Regions from separate parts of the Flavobacterium arsenatis genome, predicted to be linked through region 1. Evidence: riboswitches for the same ligand, from Rfam matches in the RefSeq annotation. Region 1 holds a riboswitch; the other holds the start of a gene.
What was found. A riboswitch is a leader RNA that binds a small molecule or an ion and turns the genes downstream of it on or off. The one in region 1 is predicted to bind S-adenosylmethionine.

Region 1 (4,653 bases):
ACATAGCCTTCCTTGGTTTCGGCTTGCAACAAATTGCTTGCAACCGTTACGGCACGCGAGGCATCGTTTACGTGAACTACAGTTTCCTTGTATTCTGGAGCAATTTTCACGGCAGTATGAGCTCGTGAAGTCGTTGCTCCACCAATCATGATTGGGATTTTGATGTTTAATTTATCCAATTCCTTAGCCAGATACACCATTTCGTCAAGCGAAGGCGTGATCAATCCGCTCAACCCGATAATATCAACATTATGTTCAACAGCGGCCTGAATGATTTTTTCGGGCGGAACCATAACTCCTAAATCGATAATTTCAAAATTATTACAACCTAAAACTACGGCTACAATATTTTTTCCGATATCGTGAACGTCGCCTTTTACGGTTGCCATCAGGACTTTTCCAGCCGATGATGATTTTCCATCTTTTTGGGCTTCTATGAATGGTAAAAGATAGGCAACTGCTTTTTTCATAACCCGAGCCGATTTCACAACTTGAGGCAAAAACATTTTTCCACTTCCGAATAAATCTCCCACAACATTCATCCCTGCCATGAGATTGACCTCGATCACTTCTATCGCTTTCGCGGAATTAACTCGGGCTTCTTCAACGTCGATTTCTATAAACTCGTCGATTCCTTTTACCAATGAATGCGTCAATCGGTCCTGAACCGAACCATTCCGCCATTCTGCAATTGCTTTTTCGTTTACTTTATAATCGCCTTTGAAGGTTTCGGCTAAATCCAAAAGTCGTTCGGTTGCATCATCCCTCCTATTTAAAAGAACATCTTCAACATGCTCCAATAATGTCTTGTCAATTTCGTCGTAAATCTCAAGCATTTCCGGATTTACAATTCCCATTGTCATTCCGTTTAAAATAGCGTGATAAAGGAAAGCCGAATGCATCGCTTCACGAACGGTATCGTTACCACGAAACGAAAACGAAACATTACTCACTCCACCCGAAATATTGGCATACGGAAGATTTTCTCGTATCCATTTTGTGGCCCTGAAAAAATCAAGTGCGTTTAATTTATGTTCGTCCATTCCAGTTGCAACAGGAAAGATATTCGGATCAAAAATAATATCTTGAGCCGGAAAATGAACTTCGTTTACGAGTATATCATAACTCCTTTTGCAGATTTCGATTCGTCTTTCGTAGGTATCGGCTTGACCGTCTTCGTCAAAAGCCATTACGATAACCGCGGCACCGTATCGTTTGATTAATTTGGCATGATGGATGAAGGTTTCTTTTCCTTCTTTAAGGGAAATGGAATTTACAACGGCTTTACCTTGCACGACTTTCAGTCCGGCTTCGATGATTTCCCATTTGGAACTGTCAATCATTACGGGAACTCGAGCAATATCGGGTTCGGCTGCAATCAGGTTTAGGAATTTGGTCATGGCATAAACGCCATCCAACATCCCTTCGTCCATATTGACGTCGATGATTTGTGCCCCACCTTCTACTTGTTCTCTTGCAACGGAAAGTGCTTCGTTGTATTTTTCTTCTTTTATTAATCGGAGAAATTTACGCGAACCTGTTACATTGGTACGTTCGCCTACATTCACGAAAATAGATTCTTCGGTAATGAAAAGCGGTTCGAGACCTGAAAGTTGTAAATTTATTTTGTTTGTTCTTGACATTTATATTTTTCTAATCCTGCAAGGTTTTCAAAACCTTGTAGGTTTATTGATTTATACGATTATTCTAAATACCTACAAGGTTTTGAAAACCTTGCAGGAAAACTTCTATGCAAGTTCAAACTTTCTTGGCTTGAATTGAGAAGCAACTTCAGCAATTAACTTTATATGCTCTGGGGTTGTTCCGCAACAGCCTCCTATTATATTGATTAGATTATCCTGCAAATATTCCTTGATTAATGCTTGCATTTCTTCTGGTGTTTGATCGTATTGACCGAAAGCGTTTGGCAATCCTGCATTTGGATGTGCCGAAATATTGAGTTGTGTATTGTGTGCCAATCTTTTCAAATAAGGCTTTAATTGATCGGCTCCAAGAGCACAATTGAAACCAATACTTAATAAATCTATATGTTGGATGGAAATCAAGAAAGCTTCTACAGTTTGACCTGAAAGCGTTCGGCCTGAAGCATCGGTGATTGTTCCTGAAACCATGACTGGAATATCAAGGTTTCGTTCTTCCTTAACTTCTTCTATGGCGAAAAGTGCGGCTTTTGCATTTAAGGTGTCAAAGATGGTTTCTACCAATAAGACATCGCTTCCGCCATCAATCAATGCTTCTACTTGCTGTTTGTAGGCTATTCGCAAATCATCAAAAGTTACGGCACGATATCCTGGATCGTTTACATCTGGCGACATTGAAGCGGTCCTGTTCGTTGGTCCGATTGAACCTGCAACGAAACGGGGCTTGTCGGTGAATTCATCGGCGACTTGGCGGGCTATTTTGGCGGATTCGTAGTTGAGTTCATAAACCAAATCTTCGAGATGATAATCGGCCATTCCGATTGTGGTTCCGGAAAATGTATTGGTTTCTACAATATCGGCTCCGGCTTGGAAGTATTTTCGGTGTACTTCTTTTACGGCTTCGGGTTGTGTGATGGAAAGTAAATCGTTGTTTCCTTTTAAGGGATGTGGAAAATCCTTGAAACGTTCGCCTCGGAAATCTTCTTCGGAGAAATTGTAGCGTTGCAACATTGTTCCCATTGCTCCATCGAGGACAAGGATTCTTTCTTTTATTGCTTGGTTTATTTTTGACATAGTTTTTTTGCCACAAAGGCACTAAGGCTCTAAGTTTATACTTATCTAATCTGATAATTTTGTCTTTTTTGTGAAAAAAGATTATTTTGCAAAAATGGTTTCCTAAATAGCCCTGATGGTTGCAAATATCCTTTTGTTCTGGGGTTCAGAACAAAAGATATTGCATCCAGCAGGAATATGGATTGCTCCAATTCGCAAGCGATTTGCTTCAGATTTCTCCTAAAAGTCGAAATGACAATTAGGATTTATACTATTTATGTTATCAAGGAAAGGTTGAGAGAATTTCTCCGAGTTATCTGTTCTCGTTATGGATAACGAGATAGAATGTAGCACCTTCTACGAGAGTAGGGTTGCTAAGGCTTCACTGGGTCTAATCCCTCCGCCTTTCGTGATAACAATCAATATGTTTATGAACAGTGCAAAGTAATGCAATAGATTTGTGATTTGCAACTGGTTTAAAAAAAAATAAACCTACAACGTTGTAGGTTCAAGTTTTAGGCGATTTGGCGTTTCTGTGCGGAATAATTTTCTGCGATTTGAAGTATGAGATTGAGCAAATTCTCTGGAGTAGCTTCGGGTTCCGGACTGGGAATGTTGCTGTTAACGGAAAGAATGTCGAAATTGTTTTCGAGAAGCAAATTGTATGACTTTATGATTTCGGGACTTGCAGTTGCATCGATGGCGATGAGATTTTCGAGTTCTTCTTGCTTTGCATAATCGATTATGTTCTGGATGCTGAAAGGTGCCGGTGATTTTGTGAAATCGGCATCCCATCTGTTTTTTTGGTCTTCTCTTTCGAAAAAAGCAAGGGTTGAATTGGTGATGATGGCAAAAACGAGTTCGATGTTTTTTTCTTCGAGTAACGTTTTTTGTTGCTCGATAACTTGATTGATTAAGGCACTTCCTACTTTTCCTATTCCGAAGAGTATGAGGTTTATTTTGATAGCTGACATAGAGGAATGGGTTTAAAGGTTTTGGGTTTTGGTTTTTGGGTATTGGGTTTTGGGTTTTGGGTTTTGGGTTTTGTTTAAAAAAACTGCCTCTGACCAATGTCAAAAGCCAAAGACAGTTTCTAACAAACAAACAAAAAACAACTTTTATTTTTGAATAGCTTTGATTACGGTTATAAAAAAAGCCCTTTTGGATGGCTTACCAAAAGGGCTTATAGTTGAACTATAACAAAGATCAGATCTTTCACTTTTGGCAATAGCAATGATGATGAATGCGGTGCATCCAAATTGAACAACAACGGAACATTGTATGGGTGATTGAATTCATTTTTTTATTTCTTATTACTATTAATTATTTTTTATTCTTGAAATTGGTAATAAAAAAACCCCTGCGATTTGCAGAGGTTTGATTGGTATATTTTAAAAAATTTAAAATTATGCAATACTGTCCTCTGCGGAAATTTTCCACATCATATGACGACAAATGCAAATAGTTAAATTCATTTTTTTTTATTTTTTGATGAAGCAAACTTCTGAACTATTTTTGAATTGACCAAACGTAAATTAAAACTTTAACATTTAAAGGTTTGGTACATCTATTTAAATACTACGTATTTAGATTTTTGAAAACTAGCTTGTAAAATCACAAGTTTTCAAAAAAAGGTTAAGATTAATTTGCAATTCAAAATGGTTTCATACATTTGCAAACGAAATCAAGAGGAAAAATTTGAACTGATTGCAACCTCTTATTCCAGCTAAAATCTCTGGAATAAAAAAAATGCTAAAGCAGAACCACTCTCCTTTAGTTTTTCCTTGCAATTATTTTTCTTCTGCTTAATTTAAATTTATTTTATGGCTTATTTATTTACGTCAGAATCTGTTAGCGAAGGACATCCTGATAAAATTGCAGATCAAATCTCAGATGCATTAATTGATAATTTTTTGGCTTTTGATGCCGAATCGAAAGT
Region 2 (4,653 bases), on a different contig from region 1:
AATTTACGCCTTCCGCAAACAAGCTATTATGGATTTCTACAGCCTTCCGATGAAATCTCTGGAAGCTTCAGAAAAACTGGAACAATTACGCTACCTAGAATTCGGAAAAAGAATTAAAATGGTGGAAACCACTCATGTCAGCATCGGAATTGATACTCCTGAAGATTTAGAAAAGGCTAGGAAGATGTTATAAAAGTTGATTGAGATATTAAAGTAAACCTTTCTAAAAATATAAAACTTTGCGTCTTAGCGACTTTGCGAGAAATAGTTACTCGCAAAGTCGCTAAGACGCAAAGCTGGTAAAAAGATAGCTTTGAAATATCAATTTTGTACTTCCAACAATACAAAAGATTTTTCAAAGCTTTCATCAAAGTGAATGCTTCTCAAATTCTCCAAAGAAATTGTCCCGGTAATGTAACCCGATTCGTGGTTCAAATACGACTCATCAATATTTAAAAAATGTTTCTTCAAAGTGATAGCATCTTCCACTTGATGACGCAAAAACACCTTCAAGTTCACATCATCCGACAAACTCAAATTCTCTTGTTGTGCAATTTTTTTATATTCATATTGATAATCATAACTCAAAGCCGAAATATCACTCAAAACCGCAGAAGCAGTAGGATGAGCTCCGGCACCTTTGCCTACAAAAAACTGTTCGTCGGCAAAACTCGTCTTCGTAATCACACCATTAAAAACATCATCCACATTAAACAATCGGTCTTCTGAATCAATAAATTTCGGAATTACGAATGCCGAAATTGTCCCATCTGCATTCTTGAAAGCCTGTGCCACCAATTTAATTTTCAATCCTTTTTCACGGGCATATTTTAACTCCAAACCACCAATTGAGTTGATGCCAATATTCAGTAAATCATCAGGTTTTGCAATGTATCCGAAAGAATGTGCCAACAAAATCAGCAATTTATATTTCGCATCAAAACCACCTGTGTCCAAAATCGGATTACTTTCGGCAAAACCTTTATCCTGAGCCTCTTTCAATGCCTCTTCATACGACAAATTATCCTTAAATGTCTTCGTCAAAATATAATTTGTCGACCCATTCACAATCCCCTGAATCGATTCCAAAAGGTCATTGTCATAATATTCCTCAAGATTTCTGATGATGGGAATACTGGCACAACAAGCCGCTTCATACAACAACGGAACCTGATATTCACGTTGCAATTCAAGCAATTCCTCAAAATGTTCCGCAATCATTTTCTTGTTGGCCGAAACCACCGCTTTTCCGCTTTTCAAAGCACGCGTCACAATTTCATAAGCCGCTTCAGCATCATCAATCAGCTCCACAATCACATTTATTTCGGGATCATTAAAAATATCTTCCTTGTTGAACGTAAAATTTTCAGCGCCAATTTCACGCTTCTTATCCTTATCCTTGACACAAATATTCTTAATGTTGGCCTTCAAACCAGGCGTTTTTTGCAACACCTCATACAATCCAAAACCTACACATCCAAACCCGAACAAACCTATATTTAATTTTTTTCTTGACATTTTCTTTTATTTTTTTATTCAACACGAATCACACTAATTTTCACGAACAAAAATTTGTGCTAATTTGTGCAATTCGTGTTATATTTTTTTTGGAGCAAAACCCAAGGCATCTTCTCAATCCATTTTCCCGCTTTCCACTACTATCTTTTTGTTCCGAACCCCGGAACAAAAAGGATAGTAGCTACAATCGGGGCTAGATGAAATCTTTAGGTATTTTTTAAACTTTTTGACAAACTGTTGCTGTTCTCCTGCAAGGTTTTCAAAACCTTGTAGGTCTTTTTTTCGCAAAGCTTTTTTAGATTATACCTACAAGGTTTTGAAAACCTTGCAGGAAATTCGTTTAGTTCAACGACGAAGCAGTTTCTACATTCACTTTAACCGCATTTTCAATCGCCTGTTTCAAATCGGCAATCAAATCATCAGCATCTTCCAAACCAACAGAAAGACGGATCAAGCTATCGGTAACACCAGACTGGTATCTTTTTTCAACCGGAATCGATTTATGCGTCATTTCGCAAGGCAAACAACACAAGCTTTTCACGCCACCCAAACTTTCTGCGAGTTTGAATAATTTTGTTCCCGAAACAATTCTCGAAGCCAATTCCTTATCATCAATCACCAAATCGAAAGTGACAACACCACCAAAATATTTCTGTTGGCTTTTTGCAATTTCGTGGTTCTGATGTGTTTTCAAACCAGGATAAAAAACGTTTTTGATTAGTTTTTCAGTTGTCAAGAATTCAGCCACTTTCTGTGCATTTTCAGCATGTTGCTTGATTCTCAAACTCAAAGTTTCAATTCCTCGGATCACCAACCAGCTGTCGAATGGCCCAAGTATGGCACCCGAAGCATTTTGTATAAATTTGATTTTAGCACCCAATTCTTCCGTAGCGGTAATAACCAAGCCGGCAATCAAATCGCTATGTCCAGAAATGTATTTTGTAGCACTGTGAACAATTAAATCCGCTCCATATTCAATTGGTTTTTGGGCAATTGGCGAAGCAAAAGTATTGTCAACACAAAATAAAACATTGTGTTCTTTTGCAATTTTTCCAATCGCTCTCAAATCGGCAATCTTCAAGGTTGGGTTGGTTGGCGATTCAATCCAAATCAAAGCCGTCTTGTCTGAAATGGCATTGGCAACATTTTGGGCATCTGTCGCGTCAACATATTTAATACTGATTCCGAATTTCTCATAAATGTGCGTGAATAAGCGGAAAGCTCCACCATAAATGTCATCAACTGCAATAATTTCGTCTCCAGTTTTCAACAATTTCACAACTGCATCGATGGCAGCCAAACCGCTTGAAAAGGCATAACCATTTGTTCCGTTTTCTAATTTGGCAGCCAAATCTTCCAAGACCTTTCTCGTCGGATTGTTGCTTCTTGCGTAATCGAAACCTTTGTGAACGCCAGGTTCTTCTTGTACGAAAGTTGAAGTTTGGTAAATCGGCACCGAGATTGAACCGGTTAATTCGTCTACTGGAATGTAGTTTAGGATTTGTGTTTGCTCTTGCATCTTTAAAATTTTTAATGTTTGTAAATATTTTTTTTGTTGATTAAAAAAAACATTCAAAACCAGATATCAGAGGAGCATAAACAAAAAATGCTCTTCCGATAAGTCAGAAGAGCATATAATATTTTGAGGTATTATAAACAATTTCTAAGCTTATCTTTCCCCGCCATTGGCAAGGGTTGAAGGTAGCACCTTAAACACAAAAGTGATCAGGTTGCTAAGACGTCATCGGGTCAATTCCCTCGGTCTTTCTGGATAAGAATAATTTTTTAAAGAACTTGAGTGCAAATTTAGAGCATAAAAATTTATAAATCCAAATAAATTTTGAATTATTTTTTAAATCATTGAATTTAAGTGTTTTAAATATGTATTTGATTGGTTTATTTACAATTAATTTTTTATTTCGAGGTTGATACTGTTATTAAAACATCCTAAAAATATCAATAACAATTCGTAAATTTGAAACTTATTGAGTCGTTCAAAAAATCCTATGAAAAAATATTTACTACTTTTTTTTCTTCAAATCACTGCTTTTTCATTTGCCCAAATTGAAGATGCCTGGGTATATTTTAACGATAAGCCAGATACAGCTTTTTACCTTGAAAATCCATTGGAAATGCTCTCGCAAAGAGCTTTGGATAGGAGGAATTTGCAAAATATTCCATTGGATGAAAAAGATGTACCAATTGCCATTTCATACATCGAACAAATTACAAATTCAGTTGGAATTACCGTAATGGCGAAATCAAAATGGCTGAATGCCTTGCACATTCGCGGAACAATTTTGGACATACAAAACCTTGAAAATTTAGAATTCGTAGATCATGTGGATTTTGCAAATAAAAGCCTCAATAATGGAAATTTAGAGCGAAATGCCAATCAGCAACGAGCAAGTAATGTTAATAAAAACCTCGAAGCTTTAGTGACTTTTGGTTACGGAAATTCAAACATTCAGATTGAAATGCTCAACGGACATCTGCTTCACGAACAGGACTTTACAGGAACTGGAAAGATAATTGCAGTTATGGATACTGGTTTTGTGGGTGTTGATGTGACGAGTCCATTTCAAAGAATGCAGGAGAATAATCTGATTTTAGGAGGTTATGATTTTGTAAATTCAAGCACCAATTTTTATGGTGGTGGATCTCACGGAACGATGGTACTTTCCACAATGGGAGGTTTTGTAGAAAATCAACTTGTTGGAACGGCTCCTGATGCTCATTATTGTCTTTTTGTAACGGAAGATATCAATGGAGAAAATCCAGTTGAAGAATCTTTTTGGGTTGAAGCGGCTGAAATGGCGGATAGTTTGGGTGTGGATATCATCAATACTTCGTTGGGTTATTTTGGCTATGATAATCCTGATTACAGCTATACTTATGAAGATATAAATGGCACAACTTCGTTTATTTCAAGAGGTTCAGAAGTTGCCTTTTCCCGTGGGATGATTTGTGTTACTTCGGGTGGAAATTCAGGAACTACCGAGAATCCTCATATTGCAGTTCCAGCTGATGCAGAACATACTTTAGCCGTTGGAGCCGTTATGCCTGATGAAAGCTATGCGACTTTCAGTTCCATCGGGCCTTCTTTTGACGGAAGGGTCAAACCGGATGTGATGG

Region 2: it holds a riboswitch for S-adenosylmethionine, as region 1 does, so the genes downstream of both, J2X31_RS05460 (trans-sulfuration enzyme family protein) here and J2X31_RS01680 (homocysteine S-methyltransferase family protein) in region 1, are expected to answer to the same signal.

What each region holds. Positions count from the first base shown of each region.
Region 1 is NZ_JAVDVI010000001.1:390,950-395,602, forward strand. Features, by position in the region: gene metH (methionine synthase) at 1-1,643, opposite strand, end outside; gene J2X31_RS01680 (homocysteine S-methyltransferase family protein) at 1,749-2,735, opposite strand; SAM riboswitch class I at 3,025-3,133, opposite strand; gene J2X31_RS01685 (hypothetical protein) at 3,230-3,688, opposite strand; gene metK (methionine adenosyltransferase) at 4,538-4,653, shown strand, end outside.
Region 2 is NZ_JAVDVI010000004.1:29,452-34,104, reverse strand. Features, by position in the region: gene kdsB (3-deoxy-manno-octulosonate cytidylyltransferase) at 1-193, shown strand, start outside; gene J2X31_RS05465 (homoserine dehydrogenase) at 322-1,518, opposite strand; gene J2X31_RS05460 (trans-sulfuration enzyme family protein) at 1,859-3,037, opposite strand; SAM riboswitch class I at 3,185-3,296, opposite strand; gene J2X31_RS05455 (S8 family serine peptidase) at 3,525-4,653, shown strand, end outside.